DNA from 3 places in the Nocardia sp. Tas62D01 genome. Region 3 is predicted to be linked to each of the others. Evidence: riboswitches for the same ligand, from Rfam matches in the RefSeq annotation. Region 3 holds a riboswitch; each other region holds the start of a gene.
The links. A riboswitch is a leader RNA that binds a small molecule or an ion and turns the genes downstream of it on or off. The one in region 3 is predicted to bind S-adenosylmethionine.
Positions count from the first base shown of each region.

Region 1: linked by a shared signal. The riboswitch ahead of ACV7NQ_RS14505 (rhodanese-like domain-containing protein) and the one ahead of ACV7NQ_RS23200 (bifunctional o-acetylhomoserine/o-acetylserine sulfhydrylase) in region 3 are both predicted to bind S-adenosylmethionine.
Region 2: linked by a shared signal. The riboswitch ahead of ACV7NQ_RS18840 (aminotransferase class V-fold PLP-dependent enzyme) and the one ahead of ACV7NQ_RS23200 (bifunctional o-acetylhomoserine/o-acetylserine sulfhydrylase) in region 3 are both predicted to bind S-adenosylmethionine.

Region 1 is NZ_JBUYUZ010000001.1:2,940,491-2,947,005, reverse strand. Features, by position in the region: gene ACV7NQ_RS14520 (amidohydrolase family protein) at 1-223, opposite strand, end outside; gene ACV7NQ_RS14515 (FAD-dependent oxidoreductase) at 285-1,748, opposite strand; gene ACV7NQ_RS14510 (Rv0361 family membrane protein) at 2,101-2,559, shown strand; SAM riboswitch class IV at 2,621-2,737, shown strand; gene ACV7NQ_RS14505 (rhodanese-like domain-containing protein) at 2,752-3,168, shown strand; gene ACV7NQ_RS14500 (O-succinylhomoserine sulfhydrylase) at 3,230-4,444, shown strand; gene ACV7NQ_RS14495 (RpiB/LacA/LacB family sugar-phosphate isomerase) at 4,701-5,147, shown strand; gene ACV7NQ_RS14490 (MarR family winged helix-turn-helix transcriptional regulator) at 5,255-5,506, shown strand; gene ACV7NQ_RS14485 (HAD-IIA family hydrolase) at 5,535-6,290, opposite strand.
Region 2 is NZ_JBUYUZ010000001.1:3,878,390-3,884,904, reverse strand. Features, by position in the region: gene ACV7NQ_RS18860 (crotonase/enoyl-CoA hydratase family protein) at 1-491, opposite strand, end outside; gene ACV7NQ_RS18855 (2-oxo-4-hydroxy-4-carboxy-5-ureidoimidazoline decarboxylase) at 689-1,003, shown strand; gene ACV7NQ_RS18850 (YbaK/EbsC family protein) at 1,053-1,526, shown strand; gene ACV7NQ_RS18845 (flavin reductase family protein) at 1,634-2,185, shown strand; gene ACV7NQ_RS18840 (aminotransferase class V-fold PLP-dependent enzyme) at 2,469-3,791, opposite strand; SAM riboswitch class IV at 3,837-3,950, opposite strand; gene ACV7NQ_RS18835 (Pls/PosA family non-ribosomal peptide synthetase) at 4,319-6,515, shown strand, end outside.
Region 3 is NZ_JBUYUZ010000001.1:4,945,186-4,951,700, reverse strand. Features, by position in the region: gene ACV7NQ_RS23215 (NADP-dependent isocitrate dehydrogenase) at 1-734, opposite strand, end outside; gene ACV7NQ_RS23210 (MFS transporter) at 1,138-2,631, opposite strand; gene ACV7NQ_RS23205 (TetR family transcriptional regulator) at 2,766-3,482, shown strand; SAM riboswitch class IV at 3,535-3,645, shown strand; gene ACV7NQ_RS23200 (bifunctional o-acetylhomoserine/o-acetylserine sulfhydrylase) at 3,733-5,079, shown strand; gene metX (homoserine O-acetyltransferase MetX) at 5,076-6,236, shown strand; gene ACV7NQ_RS23190 (DUF3017 domain-containing protein) at 6,462-6,515, opposite strand, start outside.

The DNA of each region.
Region 1 (6,515 bases), 2.0 Mb from region 3:
CGGCGGTCACGCCGACCCAGCCCTCGCCCAGCTCGGCAAGGGCGGCCTCGAGGTAGGTCTGGTCGGTGCCGTGGAAGGAGCCGCTCACCACGGCGCCACCGCCGACATCGAAGCGCGACATGCGCTTTCGATAGTCGGCGATGGTGAACGGGTTGGGCAGGTAGCCCTCGTTCTCGGCCAGCGGAAACCGCGGGTCGAAGATGTGGAGATGGGCATCGAACACGTGTACAGAATGCCTCAGTGTGGGAATTTCCGCTGCCCCCGAGGGGATGGAAGCTGCCCGACTAGACCTTGTTCGGCTCGCTGGCGCGCAGCATGTCCTCGCGCTCCACGACCTTGACACGTTCGCGGCCTTCGCCCTCGCCGAGGGCGCGTTCGTGAGCGTCGAGGCGGTACCAGCCCTGCCAGGTGGTGAACGGGATGCCCTTGCCCTCGAGGAACTCGGTCACTGCGTCCAGTTCCGGCTTGCCGGCCGGGGTGAAGTTCACGCTGTCGTCCAGCAGGCAGGCCACGGTCTCGTTGGCGTCGCCTTTGGTGTGGCCGATGAGGCCGACGGGGCCGCGCTTGATCCAGCCGGTGACGTAGGTGGCGGGCAGGTAGCGCTCGACGCCGTCGGCGTTCTCGTCGCCGATCACACGGCCGGCCTCGTTGGGCACGGTGCCCGCCTGGTCGTCGAACGGCAGGCTGGTCAGGTTCTGCGACAGGTAGCCGACGGCGCGGTAGACGGCCTGGATGTCCCAGTCCTTGAACACGCCGGTGCCCTTGACGTTTCCGGTGCCGTCGAGCTGGGTGCGCTCGGTGCGCAGGCCGACGACCTTGCCGTTCTCGCCGATGATCTCCGAGGGGGACTCGAAGAAGTGCAGGAACAGCTTGTGCGGGCGGTCGCCCGCGTCGCGGATCGCCCACTGCTCCAGAGTGTTGGCGACCATGTCGACCTGTTTGGAGTGCCTGCGTGCGGCTTCGGAGCCTTCGTCGTAGTCGATGTCCTGGGGGTCGACGATGACCTCGATGGTCGGGGAGTGGTCGAGTTCGCGCAGCTCGAGCGGAGTGAACTTCGCCTGCGCCGGGCCGCGGCGGCCGAACACGTGCACCTCGATCGCCTCGTTGGCCTTCAGGCCCTCGTAGACGTTCGGCGGGATCTCGGTCGGCAGCAGTTCGTCACCGGTCTTGGCGAGCAGGCGCGCCACGTCGAGCGCGACATTGCCGACGCCGAGCACGGCGACCTTTTCCGCTTCCAGCGGCCAGGTACGCGGCACATCGGGGTGCCCGTCGTACCAGGACACGAAGTCCGCGGCGCCGTAGCTGCCGTCGAGCCCGATGCCGGGGATGTCGAGGGCGCGGTCGGCGTTCGCGCCGGTGGAGAAGATCACTGCGTCGTAAAACGTGTGCAGGTCATCGAGCGTGATGTCGGTGCCGTAGTCGATATTGCCCAGCAGGCGGACCTGCTCCTTGTCGAGTACCTTGTGCAGGGCGGTGATGATGCCCTTGATGCGCGGGTGGTCCGGCGCGACGCCGTAGCGGATCAGTCCGAACGGGGCGGGCATGCGCTCGAACAGGTCGATGCTCACGTCGGCATCGGACTTCATCAACGCGTCGGCGGCGTAGATACCGGCCGGCCCTGCGCCCACGATCGCGATGCGGAGCGGGCGGGTCTCGGCGGTGTGCGCGTCAGGCCCGGAGGAGGCAGCTTGCGTCACCACGGAGGGCCCGGGTACACCGCTTGTTGATCCTGCACTCTGTTCGGTCATCTCTTACGCGCACCCTTATGGTCGAAAACGATTAATGACGTCGGTCTTAGCCTAGGCTAACTCGACGCGCCACTTTGGCTGCATCCGACGATGCGGACACTGGCACTGACTCGCTGCCCTTTGGCTATGACAGCAGGCGGCCGTCTCGCAATTCTATCGGTGGTCCACTACGGCGCCCGCGCCGGTGCGGTGACCCGCCGGATGCCACAACGGCCTGCCCTTCGTTGCGTACCCACTCCGCGGCCATCGTTAACGGCTGCCGCGCCGAGTAGTGACCTCGAACGGCTCCTGGCGTGTCGACGAAGACGGGGGCGAACGCCGGATAACCCCGCAGACCAGGGATCATCGTGGCATGACCGATCAGCAAACCGGCGCCGAAGACGGCGAAGTAATCGAGGTCGATCAGACCGACTCCCGCTCCGCGTGGCCCTTCATCGCGGCCGCGGTACTCGCGGGCATCGTGATCGTCGCGGTGGTGCTCGGCGGGCTGCTGTCACCGGCTGAGAAAAATGTCACAGACGCCGACCGCATCGCGGCGGCGGTCCGCAACTACGCTGACGCCCGAGGTCGCACCGATGTCTCGCCACCGCCCGGCGTGGCCTGCGCGGGCTTCGACGAGCGCAAGTCGTCGCTGGCGCAGCAGCTGGGTGGCGTAGAAACCGGAAAGACGGTCGAGATAACCAAAGTCGACAATCCAATGGTCGACGGAGACCGGGCGAAGGCGACGGTCACCACCAAGTTCAACGGCCGCGAGGACACCGCGACCTGGAATCTGGCCAGAACCGGCGATCGCTGGCTCATCTGCCATTGATCATCGCGTGTCGTGAACTGGGGTTTGACAGGGCGACCCAGACCCAGGCAATCTCAGACTAGGTCATGAGAACCAGCGTCAAGCCCCGGCTTGCTGGTCGGCAACCCTCCGCCGCGGCGGGGTGCTCCGGGTGACGACCTGGCCGCACACCGGAACCCAGGTGCGGCAAGAGCGGATTCACAGGAGGTCCAGATGAGTTATGCCGGTGACATCACCCCACAGCAGGCGTGGGAGTTATTGCGGGACAACCCCGAAGCCGTCCTGGTGGACGTGCGTACCGAGGCGGAATGGCGCTTCGTCGGAGTGCCCGACACGACGTCGATCGAGCGGCCGACGGTGCTGATCGAATGGGTCGACGGCACCGGCGCCCGCAACAGCGCATTCGCCGAGCAGCTGAGCGAAGCGCTCGACGCCCGCGACCCGGAGGCCCCCGTCGTGTTCCTGTGTCGCTCCGGTCAGCGCTCCGCGCACGCCGCGAACGTCGCGACCGGTCTCGGGATCGCCCCGGCCTACAACGTGCTAGAGGGCTTCGAAGGCGGACTCGACGAGTCCGGCCACCGCGGCGGCTCCGGCTGGCGCGCCCTCGGACTGCCGTGGCGGCAGTCATGATCGGGCGTGCGTTGCTCGCACCGCCGTGTCGCACTCGGAACTGTGCCGTTGGGAGGCAGTCGTGATCACCGGTGGCTCCTTCGACAAGCCGCTGCCGAACGGCGTCGGACCCGCGACCCTCGGCGTACGAGGTGGCCTGCGCCGCTCCGGTTTCGAGGAGACGGCTGAGGCGCTGTACCTGACCTCCGGATTCGTCTACGAGAGCGCCGAGGCCGCCGAGGCCGCGTTCACCGGCGACGTCGAGCATTTCGTCTACTCCCGCTACGGCAACCCGACGGTGGCCATGTTCGAGGAGCGGCTGCGCCTGATGGACGGCGCCGAAGCCTGCTTCGCCACGGCCAGCGGCATGTCCGCGGTATTCACCGCGCTCGGTGCGCTGCTGGGTGCTGGTGATCGACTTGTCGCCGCGCGCAGCCTGTTCGGCTCCTGCTTCGTGGTGTGCAACGAGATCCTGCCGCGCTGGGGCATCGAGACCGTCTTCGTCGACGGCGACGACCTGGACCAGTGGGAGCAGGCGCTGTCGGTGCCCACCCAGGCGGTGTTCTTCGAGACCCCGGCCAACCCGATGCAGACGCTGGTCGATGTCCGCCGCGTCACCGAACTCGCGCACGCCGCGGGTGCGAAAGTGGTGCTGGACAACGTCTTTGCTACCCCGCTGCTGCAACGCGGTTTCCAACTCGGCGCCGATGTGGTGGTGTACTCCGGCACCAAGCACATCGACGGCCAGGGCCGCGTGCTCGGTGGCGCCATCCTCGGCCCGCACGACTACATCGACGGCCCGGTGAAAAACCTGATGCGCCATACCGGTCCGGCACTGAGCCCGTTCAATGCGTGGACCCTGCTCAAGGGCCTGGAGACAATGCCGCTGCGGGTGCGTCATTCGACCGGATCCGCGCTGCGCATCGCCGAGTTCCTCGAGGGCGACAAGTCCGTCGGCTGGGTGAAATACCCCTTCCTGCAATCGCATCCGCAGCACGCGCTGGCGACCAGCCAGATGAGCGGCGGCGGCACCGTTGTCACTTTCGAGTTGAACGCGCCCGCGGACGAAGGCAAGAAGCGCGCCTTCGAGGTGCTCAACCGTCTGCGCATCGTCGACATTTCGAACAATCTCGGTGACTCCAAGACCCTGATCACCCATCCCGCCACCACAACCCACCGCGCCATGGGTCCCGAGGGCCGCGCCACCATCGGGCTGACCGACGGCGTCGTGCGTATCTCTGTCGGTCTAGAAGACGTCGACGACCTGTTGAATGATCTCGACCACGCACTGAGCTGAGGGTTCCGGTCACGCGACGCTCCATGCGGCCGCGTGACCGGCTTCCGCGTGTCCTCCCGAATTCGGACTGAGCGCGTGCCCGCCGGTAGGACCCACTCCGCACCAGCAGCGAAGCGCCCAGCCGGGGCCCCCGCTGGCCTGGCGATAGGCGGGCGACACCTCGGCCAGGCGTTCCTATCGCCGAGCGGAGCCACCACGGTCATATCCCGCTCGGCGACCTCCTGTGGCGGCGCCGCTCAATGCCTACCCTGGTTGTATGCGGATTTCGGTAGCTGCGGACGAAAACGTCGGCGTGGCGAAGGACCTGGTAGCGGAGCTGCATCGGCGCGGGCTCGAAACCGTCTCGCACGGAGCGCTCGCCGATGCGGAACGCGATGGCTGGGCCTGGGCCAGTGAGGCGGCGGCGCGTGATGTCGCAGCGGGGCGGGCCGAACAGGCCATCGTGTGCTGCTGGACCGGAACCGGCGCGTCGATCGCCGCCAACAAGGTCGCGGGTATCCGGGCCGCGCTCTGCGCCGATGCCGCGACCGCGGCCGGTGCGCGCAAGTGGAACGACGCGAATGTCCTTGCGCTGAGTCTGCGTACGACCTCCAGTGCCGTGCTGACGGAAATCCTCGACGCATGGTTCGGGTCGGTGGCCAGTATCGATGTCCACGATCGGGCCAATATCGCCCATCTCGCCAAGATCGAGCGCATGCGGTGATCGGAGTACCTGGCATCGCCGATGGGTGGCGGTGATGAGCGTCGGTGTTGCGCAATCGCTGCCTCGCATCATTGACAGCATGCTGTCAAATATGACAGGGCCAGAGCGTGCAGCGCATCGCAGACCTCTTGGTGGACAAGGGACTTGCCGAATACCGCCCGAACCCCGCGCATCGCCGCGCAAAACTGGTGGCGGTCACCGAGGCGGGCCGCGACGCGATCAAACGCATCAACCCGCAGCACGCTATCGTCGCGGAACGAGTCATGACCGAACTAGGCCCTGACCAGTTCGCCCTCACCGTCGACGTACTGACCAAGCTCTCCGCCGCCCTCGACGTCATCACCTACGACGAAACCTGATCGGCCCGAACCTTTCGGCTCGGGCGATTTAGTCGAAGGGTGTCCCGGTCCGGCCTACGAGGTCGGCGACGGAGTCGACCACCAGCGTCGGGCGGTAGGGGTACTGCTCGACCGAGGCGCGGGTGGAGATGCCGGTGGTGACCAGGATGGTCCGCATGCCCGCCTCCAGGCCCGAGATGACATCGGTGTCCATGCGGTCTCCGATCATCACGGTGGATTGCGAATGCGCGCCGATCCGCCGCAGCGCCGACCGCATCATCAGCGGGTTCGGCTTGCCGACGTAATACGGGTCGCGGCCGGTCGCGCGGGTGATCAGCGCGGCGACCGAACCGGTGGCGGGCAGCAGTCCGTCGCGGGACGGACCGGTCGCATCCGGGTTGGTGGCGATGAACCGCGCTCCGCGATCGACCAGGCGGATGGCGGTCGTGATCGCCTCGAATGAGTAGGTGCGGGTCTCGCCGAGCACCACATAATCGGGATCGCTGTCGGTGAGGACGTAGCCGATCTCGTGCAGCGCGGTAGTGAGACCGGATTCGCCGACCACATAAGCGGTTCCGTTGGGGCGCTGGTCATTCAGGAAGGTCGCGGTCGCCAGCGCCGAGGTCCAGATGGCTTCTTCCGGTATGTCGAGTCCGGTGTGGCGCAGCCGGGCTTGCAGGTCGCGTGGGGTGCGGATCGAATTGTTGGTGAGCACCAGGAATGGCGTCTCGTTGTCGCGCAACTCGGCCAGGAACTTATCTGCCCCGGGCACCAGGTGGTCCTCGTGCACCAGCACGCCGTCCATATCGGTGAGGTAGGACAGGATCGGTTCGTTCTTGGCGGTCACCGGTCGAATTATCCGCTACCCGAGCTACCCCCGCGCTACGGCGCGAAAATGAGCACCACAACAGTGTGGGTGAGTCCGTCGCCTCAGCGCGGTGGCGAAGATGTCGATCATCTCCCACCAGGCCATGTTCACTCGCACCGACAGGTTGGCTAGTGTCGGATACAGGTCGCCGTTGGTGGCGAA
Region 2 (6,515 bases), 1.1 Mb from region 3:
ATTCCGGGCAGCCGGTGCAGCGAGCCGATATCGGCGACGATCGCGACCTTGGCCTCACGCAGGCTGAACTTGGCGTCGGCACTAGCCAGCCGGATATCGGCGGCGGCGATCAGATCCAGGCCACCGCCGACACACCAACCGGAGACGGCGGCGACGACCGGCTTGCGGCAGTCCGCCACCGCGGTCACCGAGGCCTGCAGCCTGCGGATGTCCTTGAGGAAGGAGGTCCGCGCCGCGGCCAGCGAACGCTCGGCGATGAGCGGGCCGAACAACCCTGCCATCACGGGCAGATCCAGCCCATAGGAGAAGTGCTTGCCCGAGCCGGTGAGCACGATCGCACGCACCTGCTCGTCGGCGTCCAGTTCAGTGAAGATCCGCGGCAGCTCGTCCCAGAAGTCGGGGCCCATCGCATTGCCCTTGCCGGGACCGATCAGGGTCACCTGCGCGACATGGTCCTTGGTTTGGACGGTGAAAGCCTGCCAATCAGTCATTCGACCAGCGTATCCAGGGCGGCACGGCCCGCTACTCCGGATCCCGGAAACCCGGCACGCGACCGGGACGAAGCAGTCCGCACGGCATGTTAAGGCTTTGCAAAATCGGTGCGTCCCACTGGTTCACGCCGCGCACCAGCGCCCATGATTGGACCAATCAGCAAACCCGCTCATCGAGCTCGGAGGTCATCGTGCTGATGCATCAAGGAATCGGCCTGGACCGCTTCAATACGATCAGTCGCGGTCGTGCCGTTCACGCTCTGTTCGAATGCTGCTGCAACGTCACCTGGGCGGCCAAGATCGCCGACGCCCGCCCGTTCCCCGATCGGGACGCGCTGCTGGCCAAGGCCGATGTCGAGCTGCTCGCGATATCCCAAACCGATCTGGATCGCGCCTTCGATGCGGTTGTGCACGAACAGTTCTCGCGGCGCAGCGTCACCGAGTTGGCCCGCATCACCCGCGCGCGAATCGACAGCATGTTGGGGCCCACCGACGGCTACCCCGCCTACTGACCGATTCGCTCGCCCGGCGTACCGCCCACAATCGCTCTACCCTTGTGTCATGCGCGGGTCCCTTCCACCAGTCGCATGCCGAGTCGCGGACACCCTGATCGCGCGCGGACATCACGGCGTCATCGTCACCCAGTCCAACCCAACCCCCACCGCCGCCGATGCCGCACGGGCACTCGGCGTCGATGTTGGCGCCATCACGAAAGCGCTGGTGTTCCTGCTGGACGAGGATCCGGTGCTGCTGCTGGTCTCCGGTGCGCACCAGGTCGACCTGCGACACACCGGCGAACGGCTCGAAGGCAAGCTCACCCACGCCCCCGCCGAGATGGTGCGGGAAGTCACCGGGCAGTCGATCGGTGGTGTCGCCCCAGTCGGGCACCCCACCAATCTGCCGACCTGGGTTGACACCGCACTGTCCGGGCATCGTGAACTGTGGGCCGCGGGCGGACACCCGAACACGGTGTTCCGCACGTCTTTTCGCGAACTGGTCCGCATTACCGCCGGACTTCCGATCGACGTGGATTGAATCGCGGCCCGCCCGCCGACTGGGTTCCGGAGCAGCGCAAAATCACCGGACGAACATCAATCGAACGCGCCCGCCCACGGGCCGCAATCCGGGCGTAGTTTCGTCATGTGACCGAAGCACACCGGCCCGCCACCGATTTCCAGATCCCCAACGATTTGAGCGGCATCACCGCCGAGCAGTACCGCGCCTCCATGCGCCACTACCCCGCGGGTGTCACGGTGGTCACGCTCTGCTCTCCGAAGGGTCCGATCGGGTTCACCGCGACCTCGTTCGCGTCGCTGTCGTTGGAGCCACCGCTGGTCTCGTTCAATATCGCGCACACCTCGTCGAGCATCGCGGCCCTGCTCGAGGCCAATTCCATAGTCATCCACTTCCTCGGCGAACACCAGCACCACCTGGCCCAGCGCTTCGCGCGCACCGCCGAGGAACGCTTCGCCGACCGCTCCCTGTGGACCACCCTGGACACCGGCGAGCCCGTGCTGCACGGCACCCCCATCTGGGTCCGGGCCACCATCCAACAACTGATCCCCATCGGCGACCACACCCTCGTCGTCGGCCTGGTCACCCGGGTCCACGACAACACCGACGAGAAGCCCGCCGCCGCGCCGCTGCTCTATTACAACGGCCGCTACCACCGCCCGACTTCGCTCGGCGACTGAAGCACCGTCGATCGAGTCGCGCCCGGACGGTCGACATTCGGTGGTCAGCTGGTCGGTCTGGGTTCGGACTTGCCCGCTCGAGTCGGTCGCTCATCGGGGGCTCGTCCCAGCGGCTCCGGTTCCTGCATTTTCCAATCATCGACCCGTCCACAAGTCGAGCTGTGCGGTCGCGCGAGTCGATCACGCAGCGCCGCAATCGAATGTCGACCGAAACACCGAACACCCCCGCCGCCGACCCGATCAGCGGCGGGCCGTCTGTAGCGCCGAGCTCGACCCGAGACGGTCAGCCGATCAGGCAGGGTGCCGCGCCGGCCCCGGAATCGGTGGTGGAGAAGGGACGGGTCTCGGGGGTGGGATTCCAGAGGCCGTCGGTGGTGGCGTAGTCCCAGGTGGGGCCGGACTCGACGAGGGTGGCGACGGCGTTGACGAGGCGGTCCACATCGGCGGAACTGGTGCCGAGACCGATGCTGGCGCGCAGGGCGCCGTCGAGGTCGAGGCGGGCGAGCAGCGGGTGGGCGCAGAAGCGGCCGTCGCGGATGCCGATGCCGTGTTCGGCGGAGAGGTACGCGGCGACGTGGCCGGGGACGAAACCGTCGAGGGTGAAGGCAACGATGCCGACGGTGTCGGGGCTGTCGCTCCAGATGCGCAGCAGGTTCACACCGGGGATGGCGGACAGCCCGGCGCGGAGGCGGTCGGCGAGCAGGCGCTCGTGGGTGATGAGGGTCTCCGGATCGATCGCACAGAGCGCGTCACAGGCGGCGGCAAGGGCGGCGGCTCCGAGGACGTTCGGCGAGCCCGCCTCGTGGCGCTGCGGGGCGGGGGCCCAATCGGCGCGGGTGGTGGACACCTCGCGGACCGCGCCGCCACCGGCAAGGTACGGCTCGGCTGCGTCGAGCCAATCCCGACGGCCGACCAGCACGCCGGCACCGAACGGCGCGTACAGCTTGTGACCGGAGCACGCGAGGTAGTCGATCCCGGTGTCGCGCAGGCTGATTCGGCGATGCGGCGCCAGCTGAGCGGCATCCACCAAGATTCGAGCGCCGCATTGGTGGGCGATGGTGGCCAGCCGCTCCAGCGGCAGCACCTCGCCGGTGACATTGGAGGCGCCGGTGATCGCCAGCAGCGCAGCAGGCTTGCTGCACAGCTCGGCGATGAGCAATCGGATGGTTTCGTCGACAGTGTCGGCGGCCCGAACCACGCGGCGCCCGTGCCTGGTCCACGGCAGGAAATTCGCGTGATGCTCGATATCCAGCACCACGGTGTCGCCGGGGACGCAGGCCGCGAGCAGGTTCAGCGAATCGGTGGTGTTGCGGGTGAACACCACCACCTGGTCGTCGGCGGCGTCGAGGAACCGCGTCACCGATCCGCGGGCGGTCTCGTAGCAGTCGGTGGAGATCCGCGAGGCGTAGCCTGCACCGCGGTGCACGCTCGCGTAGAACGGCAGCAGCTGCTGCACTCTGTCGGTGACCTGCGCCAATGCCGGAGCACTCGCGGCGTAGTCGAAGTTCGCGTAGGTGGTCGTTCCGCCCTGGACCAGCGGCACCCGCAGGTCGTCGCCGGAGACTCGGGCGAGGGCGGCACAGATCTTATCCGCAACAGCAGTCATCACGAAATCCCGTCAGCTATGGGACCCATAACCAGGGGCTATTCGAGTCCGCGCTTGCCGCGCCCGGTCGGGCGGCGGCCAGGTCGTCACCTGGAGCACCCCACCGCGGAGGAGGGTTGCCGACCAGCTAGCCAGGGCTTGATGCTGGTACTCATGACCTGATCCGAGATTGACAGACGCACCGTGCAGCTGTCAATCAGCTTCGAAAACCCGACCCAGCGAGCGCGGCGCCGCCGGGCACTATTCTCGCACGTCAAACCCAGTTGCGGAATGTCTCGAGCTGCTCCCGCCTCGATGCGGAGGAACGACAGAGCCTGCATCGGCTGGCGCTCAAAGCCTCGGTTACGACATCCCATCGCGATAACGACAGCTGAACAGACCGACCGACCGGTTCAGTAGACCGCAAAGGGCCGGTACCGCGGGTACCGTGGACTGTTGGTCACCATGGCGTTTGCCCATTGGTAACCCTCTTGTGAAACAACACTCGTGAAGCGTTAGGCAGGTCTATGAGAGGTGGGCAGGACGTGATGCTGCAGCCGCAGGTCGACGCCGTGGCGGGCGAGGGCCCGACGGCAGGGAAATCAGCCCCCGACCCACTGCTGGGCACCGCACTCGCCCCGCAGGCCAGGACCCTCGTCGACATCTTGGCCAGCACCGCCCACACCCACCCCGACGCCGCCGCCATCGATGACGGGCGCGTCGTGCTCAGCTACACAGAATTGCTGGCCGAGATCGAGGCCGGAGTCACCCGGCTCACCGCGGCGGGCGTGCGCCCGGGCAACCGGGTCGGCGTGCGGATGCCATCCGGCACCCATGAGCTGTACGTCACCATCCTCGCCATCCTGCACGCGGGAGCGGCCTACGTACCTGTCGACGCGGACGACCCGCAGGAGCGAGCCCGGCTGGTCTTCGGCGAAGCCCGGGTCACCGTGATCGTGACGGCCGCGGGCGTCGAGCCGACCGCGGCGGGCGCGGAACCAACCGCGGTGGGTTCCGAGCCGAACCGCGACGCGCCCACCCCCGCCGACGACGCCTGGATTATCTTCACCTCCGGTTCCACCGGGACACCGAAAGGTGTTGCGGTCACCCATCGCAACGCCGCCGCGTTCGTCGACGCCGAGGCGCGACTTTTCCTCCAGGACGCCCCGATCGGCCCGGACGACCGGGTGCTCGCCGGGCTCTCGGTTGCCTTCGATGCCTCCTGCGAGGAAATGTGGCTGGCCTGGCGCAATGGGGCCTGCCTGGTGCCCGCGCCGCGCGCCCTGGTGCGCACCGGAGCGGACCTCGGCCCCTGGCTGGTGCGCCGGGAGATCAGCATCGTCTCCACGGTGCCCACCCTGGCCGCGAGCTGGCCGGCCGAGGCGCTCGACCCGGTCCGCCTGTTGATCTTCGGCGGCGAAGCGGTGCCGCCGGAACTCGCCGAACGCCTTGCCGGGAACGAGGATTCCGACCGTGAGGTATGGAACACCTACGGCCCCACCGAAGCCACCGTCGTCGCCTGCGCGGCGCTGCTCGACGGCAGCTTCCCGGTCCGGATCGGTCTCCCGCTGGACGGCTGGGATCTCACCGTCGTCGACCCCGCCGGAAATCCGGTGGGCGAGGGCGAATCCGGCGAACTCGTGGTCGGCGGCGTCGGCCTCGCCCGCTATCTCGATCCGGCGATGGATGCCGAAAAGTACGCTCCCCTACCATCACTCGACTGGGAGCGCGCCTATCGCAGCGGCGACCTGGTGCGCAACGACCGCGCGGGCCTGGTCTTCCTCGGCCGCGCCGACGACCAGATCAAGCTCGGCGGACGCCGCATCGAGCTCGGCGAGATCGACAACGCACTACAGCATCTGCCCGGTGTCACCGGAGCCGCTGCGGCGATTCGAACCACCAAGGCGGGCAACAAGATCCTGGTCGGCTACCTGACCGGCACCACCCCCGACTTCGACATCACGGCAGCCAGATCTCTACTCGCGGAACAACTTCCGGAGCCGCTGGTGCCCCGGCTCGCCATCGTGTCCGAACTGCCCACCCGCACCTCGGGCAAGGTCGACCGGGACGCGCTGCCATGGCCGCTGCCGAACGCCACCGAAACCCCGAGCCACAACCTCACCGAAACCGAGCGCTGGGTTGCCGGACTGTGGGATTCGATCCTCGGCGCCGAAGTCACCGGCCCCGACATCGACTTCTTCGACCTCGGCGGCAGCTCGCTGGCGGCCGCACAACTGGTCACCGCGCTGCGCGAGCGCTACCCACGCGTCACTGTCGCCGACCTCTACGACCATCCCCGCCTCGGCGCACTCGCCGAACTGCTGGACGAGACCGCTCCGACGGCCGCCACCGAAATACGCACCGTTCGTCCGACCCCGCTCAGCGCCCAGTGGATCCAGGTGCTTGCCACCATCCCGCTGTCCACCCTCACCGGAATGCAGTGGCTCACCTGGCTGGCGATCGTCGGGAATATCGCGGGCTGGTCCGGCTCGCTGCCGTGGCTGCCACACCTGTCCTGGTGGTGGACCCTGGCCGCGTTCCTGCTCTTCATCTCCCCACCGGGCCGAATGGTCATCTGCGCGACCGGCGCTCGGGTACTGCTGCGCGGTGTCGCCCCCGGCAGCTATCCACGCGGCGGATCGGTGCACCTGCGCTTGTGGGCGGCGGTCCGGCTGTCGGAGGCCAGCGGAGCCGAAAGCCTTTCCGGCGCACCATGGATGGTGCCCTTCGCACGAGCGCTCGGCG
Region 3 (6,515 bases):
GTGAGGCCGGCCGCGTCGAACTGGGTCTTGAACTCGGCGTCGAAGATCTCCTGGAAGGTGTCCTTGAACATGCCGTCGTAGGCCTTCAGGATGGTGTTCTTCGTAGAGAGATACACCGGGTAGTTCTGCTGCAGGCCGTAATTGAACGACGCCCGCGCGAAATCGATGATCGAATCCTTGAAGTTGTACATCCCCATGACGACGCCGCCGGCCTCGGGCATCTTCACGACCTCGTGCTGGATCGGCTCGCTGCCGTCCTCGGGCGTGAAGGTCACCGTGACGGTGCCCGCCTGGTACACCTTGAAGTCGGTGGCGCGATACTGATCGCCGAAGGCGTGACGGCCGATGATAATCGGCTTGGTCCAGCCCGGCACCAGCCGTGGCACGTTCGAGATGATGATCGGGGCACGGAAAATGGTGCCGCCCAGGATGTTGCGGATGGTGCCGTTGGGCGACCGCCACATCTTCTTCAGCCCGAATTCCTCGACGCGCGCCTCATCCGGGGTGATGGTGGCGCACTTGACGCCGACGCCGTGCTCCTTGATGGCGTTGGCCGCATCAATGGTCACCTGGTCGTCTGTCTTGTCCCGGTACTCGATGCCCAGGTCGTAATACTCGAGGTTCACATCGAGATACGGATGGATCAGCTTGTCCTTGATGAACTGCCAGATGATCCGGGTCATCTCGTCGCCGTCGAGTTCGACGACGGTGCCTTCAACCTTGATCTTGGACATGGATCTTCGTGTCCTCCTAGGATGGTGCCCTCATTGCACGGCCAGGCGAACACACTTGTGAGTGGACCCCGACTGTTTCAACAGACAACGTATGTGCCCCGCGTTGTCCGCGAAGCGTGTGGTGCAAACAAGACAAGCGTACTGCTGCCAACGATCCCCCCGCGCGGGCAGCCCCCGAGTCGACGCGCCCGAAATGGTTACCGGCAAGTAGGTCAGGAGCGGTCTGCGCCACTGTCATAGCCGCGTTTCGGCGCAGGTCCGCTGGTCCGCAGCTACCCGCTCCGCGCGTCCTTCCCTCCGTGGTCACGTCGAGTGTGATCCACGACACGGCCCGCAAAACGACGTTGTCCGGGCACCGCACCCGATCAGATGCGATGCCCGGACACCACTCCACTGTCGAGACTCAGACCGCGACCGGAATCCTCGCGTCCGCTTCGGAACCTTCTATCAGATTCTCCGGCCGGTCCCGGATCATGAACGCGATCACCGGGATGGCGGCGAGGAAGAATCCGGCGCCGACGTAGAACGCCACGTCGTAGCTGTGGATCGAGGCACGGGCCATCAGGTTGTCGACCGTCGGGTTGTTCTGCGCGAAGGTCTTGGCGACCTGCACCGAGATGGTGGTCAGCAGGGCCGTGCCGACCGCGCCACCGACCTGCTGCGCCGCGTTCAGCAACGCACTGGCCACACCCGAATCCTCTTCCTGGACCTGGTGCAGCGCGACGGTCTGCATACCGACGAACAGCGGGCCCATACCGAGCGCGATCAGCACCTGCGAGGGCAGCACGCTGGCCACGTAGCTGTCGCCGTAGCCCAATTGCGCCAGCCACAGCAGGCCGAGGACACCGAGCACGGCGCCGCCGAGCATGAGCGGACGCGGGCCGACCTTCGGCAGCAGCGCACTGGTGACGCCGGCACCCACCGCGATGCCCGCCGGGAACGGCAAGAACGCGAATCCGGCCTTCAGCGACGAGTAGCCGAGCGTGATCTGGAAGTAGTAGCTCAGGAACAGGAACATCGCGAACATCGCGATCGGGATGAGCAGCGCGGCGAGGAACGCGCCACCGCGGTTGATCTCACCCGGAATATGCAGCGGCAGCAGCGGATTCGCCGAACGACGTTCGATCGCCATGAATACCGCCAACAGCACGACACCGCCGATCAGCAGCCCGAGGGTGCTGCCCGCCAGCCAGCCGTCCTCGGCGGCGCGGCTGAATCCGTACACGATGGCGATCAGCCCGAGGGTCACCGTGACCGCACCGGGCACGTCGTAGCCGCCGGTGCGCGGTGTCGGCACGTCCTTCAACACGAACGCCAGCGCGCCGAGCAACGCGATGAGCGCGATCGGGGTGTTCACCAGCAGGCACCAGCGCCAGGACGCGTACTCGGTGAGCGCGCCGCCCACAATCAGACCGAGCGCGGCGCCGCCCGCGGAAATGCCCGCGAACAGACCGAACGCCTTCGCCCGCTCGCCCGGTTCGGTGAAGGTCACCGACAGCAGCGAAAGCGCCGCGGGCGCCAGCAGCGCCGCGAACGCGCCCTGCAGGGCGCGACCGGCGAAGAGTTCCGCACCGTTCTGCGCCAGACCCGCGAGGGCGGAGGCACCCGCGAAGCCGACCAGGCCGATGATGAAGATCCGACGCCGACCGAGGTAGTCAGCGAGCCGACCGCCGAGCAGCAACAGGCCGCCGAAGATCAGCGTGTAGGCGGTGAGCATCCACTGCTTGTTGCCATCACTGATATCGAGATCACGTTGTGCGAACGGCAGCGAGATGGTCACGATGGTGGCATCTAGAACCACCATGAGCTGGGCCAATGCGATCACCCCCAGGGCCAGCCAGCGCGCCGAACTGCCCTGTCTTTCGGGAACGTCTACCGCTGTCGCAGTCTCGGTCACCTTGATCTCCTCGTAACTCGAAGTAGTGCGATTATCCTGTCATCATCGGACATTTGTCGTCAATAGAAAAATGTCGCACTCAGACATTTGGCTGTTCTGGACATGAAAACAGCAGGTTAAGATAGAGTGGGAAGATGCTCGAGTCATCGACGCCGACCGGCGCGAGCGCCGCGGCGGACAACCCTGCCAGCGCCCCGGCACACCCGGCGCCGACCGGCCTGCGTGAGCGCAAGAAGCAGCAGACTCGGTTGCGCATCATCGAGATCGCGCTCGACCTCTGCGACGCCCAGGGATTCGACGCCACGACTGTCGAGCAGATCGCCAATGCCGCGGACGTATCACCGCGCACGGTCAACAGGTACTTCGACAGCAAAGAGGACATCGTCCTGGGGCCGGTACAGGACTTCGGCGTCGCGGTGGCCGAGACGCTGCGTGGGCTCCCGCTCGGCGGCAACGAGCTGGAGGCGCTGCGCGAGGCGCTGCTGCAAGTCGTCGACCAGGCCGCCGAAGGCAACGGACCGGTCTCGTTCCGGCAGTTCCAGCAGATGCAGCGAATTCTGCGCAGCAGCCCGGCGGTCAGCGCACGTAGCCTCGAGCAAGCCGACAACAAGAGCATCGCGATCGCCGCGGTGGTCGCCGAACGACTCGGCACCCAGCCCGATGCGCTGCCGGTGCGGCTGATCGTCGGCGCTTGGCAGCTGATCGGCCACCTCGGGATGGAATGTTCGGACGGCATGTTCGAACAGGACAACCCCTTGGCGGCGGCCGCGGCCGGCCGCAACGCGCTCACCTCGACATTCGACGAGTTCGTTCGCACCTGCTGCGGCGCGCGGGTCACCGGAACCCGGTGATTTCACCAATAGATTTCGGTCGTCGACCGACCGCCAGCTATGATGCCGATCAGGTCATGAGTGCCAGCGCCAAGCCCCGGCTCGCTGGACGGCAACCCTCCAGTAGCGGTGGGGTGCTCCGGGTGATGACCGGGCTCCCGAAAGTCGAGAGCAAGCGCGCAATTCAGGAGGTATCCCCAATGTGTTGTTGTCTGTCGCCCACATCCCGATAACCCAGTAATTCCGGCGAACAACCCTTTTGGAGCACGACATGAGTGACCCCATCGCGTCCGAAATCGATTCGACCCCGTCGTCCGATCCGGCACAGTGGTCCTTCGAGACCAAGCAGGTGCACGCGGGGCAGGCCCCCGACAGCACCACCGGCGCTCGCGCCCTCCCGATCTACCAGACCACCTCCTACGCCTTCCGTGACACCGATCACGCGGCCGCACTGTTCGGCCTTGCCGAGCCGGGCAACATCTACACCCGGATCATGAACCCGACCCAGGACGTGGTGGAGCAGCGCGTCGCCGCCCTGGAGGGTGGTGTGGCGGCACTGCTGCTTGCCTCCGGACAGGCCGCGGAGACCTACGCGATCCTCAACCTCGCCGCCGCGGGCGACCACATCGTGTCCAGCCCACATCTCTACGGCGGCACCTACAATCTCTTCCACTACTCGCTGCCCAAGCTCGGCATCGAGGTCTCCTTCGTCGAGGATCCCGACGACCTGGAGCAGTGGCGCGCGGCGATCCGGCCGAACACCAAGGCGTTCTACGGCGAGACCATCGCCAACCCGAGCAGCGCCATCTTCGACATCCCCGGCATCTCCGCCATCGCGCACGCCAACGGACTGCCGCTGATCGTGGACAACACGGTCGCGACCCCGTACCTGATCCAGCCGCTGGCGCACGGCGCCGACATCGTCGTGCACTCGGCGACCAAGTACCTGGGCGGTCACGGCACGGCGGTCGCCGGCGTGATCGTCGACGGCGGCTCGTTCGACTGGACCGTTCGTGACGAGCAGGGCCAGGCACGCTTCCCCGGTTTCACCACCCCGGACCCGAGCTACCACGGCGCCGTGTTCGCCGATCTGGGCGCGCCCGCCTACGCGCTCAAGGCTCGCGTGCAGCTGCTGCGCGATCTGGGCGCGGCGGTATCGCCGTTCAATGCGTTCCTGATCAGCCAGGGCATCGAGACGCTGAGCCTGCGCCTGGAACGGCACGTCGCCAACGCACAGGCGGTGGCCGAGTTCCTGACGACCCAGCCGGGCGTCGAATCGGTGGCCTACGCGGGCCTGCCGTCCTCACCGTGGCACGAGCGCGCCAAGCAGCTCGCGCCGAAGGGCCCCGGCGCGATCGTCTCGTTCGAGCTGAGCGGCGGCGTCGATGCGGGCAAGAAGTTCGTCGACGCATTAGCCCTGCACAGCCATGTAGCCAACATCGGGGATGTGCGTTCTCTCGTGATCCACCCCGCGTCGACCACGCACTCGCAGCTGACACCCGAGGAGCAGTTGGCTTCCGGAGTCAGGCCGGGGCTGGTCCGGCTGGCGGTGGGCATCGAGGGAATCGACGACATTTTGGCCGATCTGCGAGCCGGTTTCGCGGCGGCGACGACGTGACCGTGAGCGCCGAACCGACTACAGCTCGTCCCGCTCCGGCGGTGGCCCTGCCACCGCCGGACGGGCGGCTCGGCATGATCGCCATCGGGGACGTGCGACTGGAGAACGGCGCCGTCGTCCCGGACGTCCATTTGGCCGTGCAGCGCTGGGGTGAGCTCTCCCCCGCGCTGGACAATGTCGTGCTCGTCGAACACGCGCTGACCGGCGACTCACATGTCGTCGGTAGGCCGGACGACATCCATCCGATGTCCGGTTGGTGGGACGGCATGGTCGGTCCCGACGCGCCATTGGATACCGACGAGTGGTGTGTCATCGCGACGAACGTGTTCGGCGGCTGCAAGGGCAGCACCGGACCGACTTCGCTCGCACCCGATGGAAAGCCTTGGGGCGCACGGTTTCCGGAGATCTCCATCCGGGACCAGGTGACGGCGGAAGCGGCGCTGCTCGACTTGCTCGGCATCGACCGGCTGGCCTCGGTGGTCGGCGGGTCGATGGGCGGCATGCGGGTGCTGGAGTGGATGGTCGGCGCACCGGAGCGGGTGGCCTCGGCGCTGGTGCTCGCGGTCGGCGCGCGCGCCACCGCCGACCAGATCGGCACGCAGACAACGCAAATCGCCGCCATCAAGGCCGATCCCGACTGGCAGGGCGGCGACTATCACGACACCGATCGCGCCCCGATGACCGGCATGGGCATCGCCAGGCGCATCGCGCACCTGACCTACCGGACCGAAGCCGAACTCGACCACCGCTTCGAGAACAACGCGCAGGGTGACGAGGATCCGTGGCGCGGCGGCCGCTACGCGGTGCAGAGCTACCTGGATCATCAGGCCGAAAAGCTCTGTAGCCGTTTCGATCCGGCCACCTACGTGTTGCTCACCGAGGCGATGAACCGGCACGATGTCGGACGCGGACGCGGCGGTATCGAGGCCGCGCTGGCCGCTACCCCGGCGCCGTGTGTGGTCGGCGGTGTGGACTCCGATCGGCTGTACCCGTTGCGCACGCAGCAGGAACTGGCCGACGGCCTACCCGGTTGTGAGGGTTTGGAAGTCGTGCACTCCCGCGATGGACACGACGGCTTCCTGACCGAAGCCGCCGCAGTGTCGAAGCTGCTGACCGAGACCATGCGGCTGGCCCGTCTCCACCGGAACGCCGACTGAATTTCCGCTGCCGCCTAAGCCTTTCGATCGCCATGCAGCCAGCGGGCGGATTCGAGAGCGTGAACGGTCTGGGAACCACGGCACTGAAGGCCGTGCGCCCCAGGACTATTCGGTAGCCGGTGCGGTGAGGATAAGCCGCCAATCCTCATCGCAGCACAGTGTCACGCAGCGGCATCGAGTGATACCCCGCGCGGTGCAGCCAAGCCCCATTGCCAGGCGGGAGGTTCAGCCGACCCCGAGGGTGTTGATCGTCGCGGCGATGAGGACGATCGCGGTGCC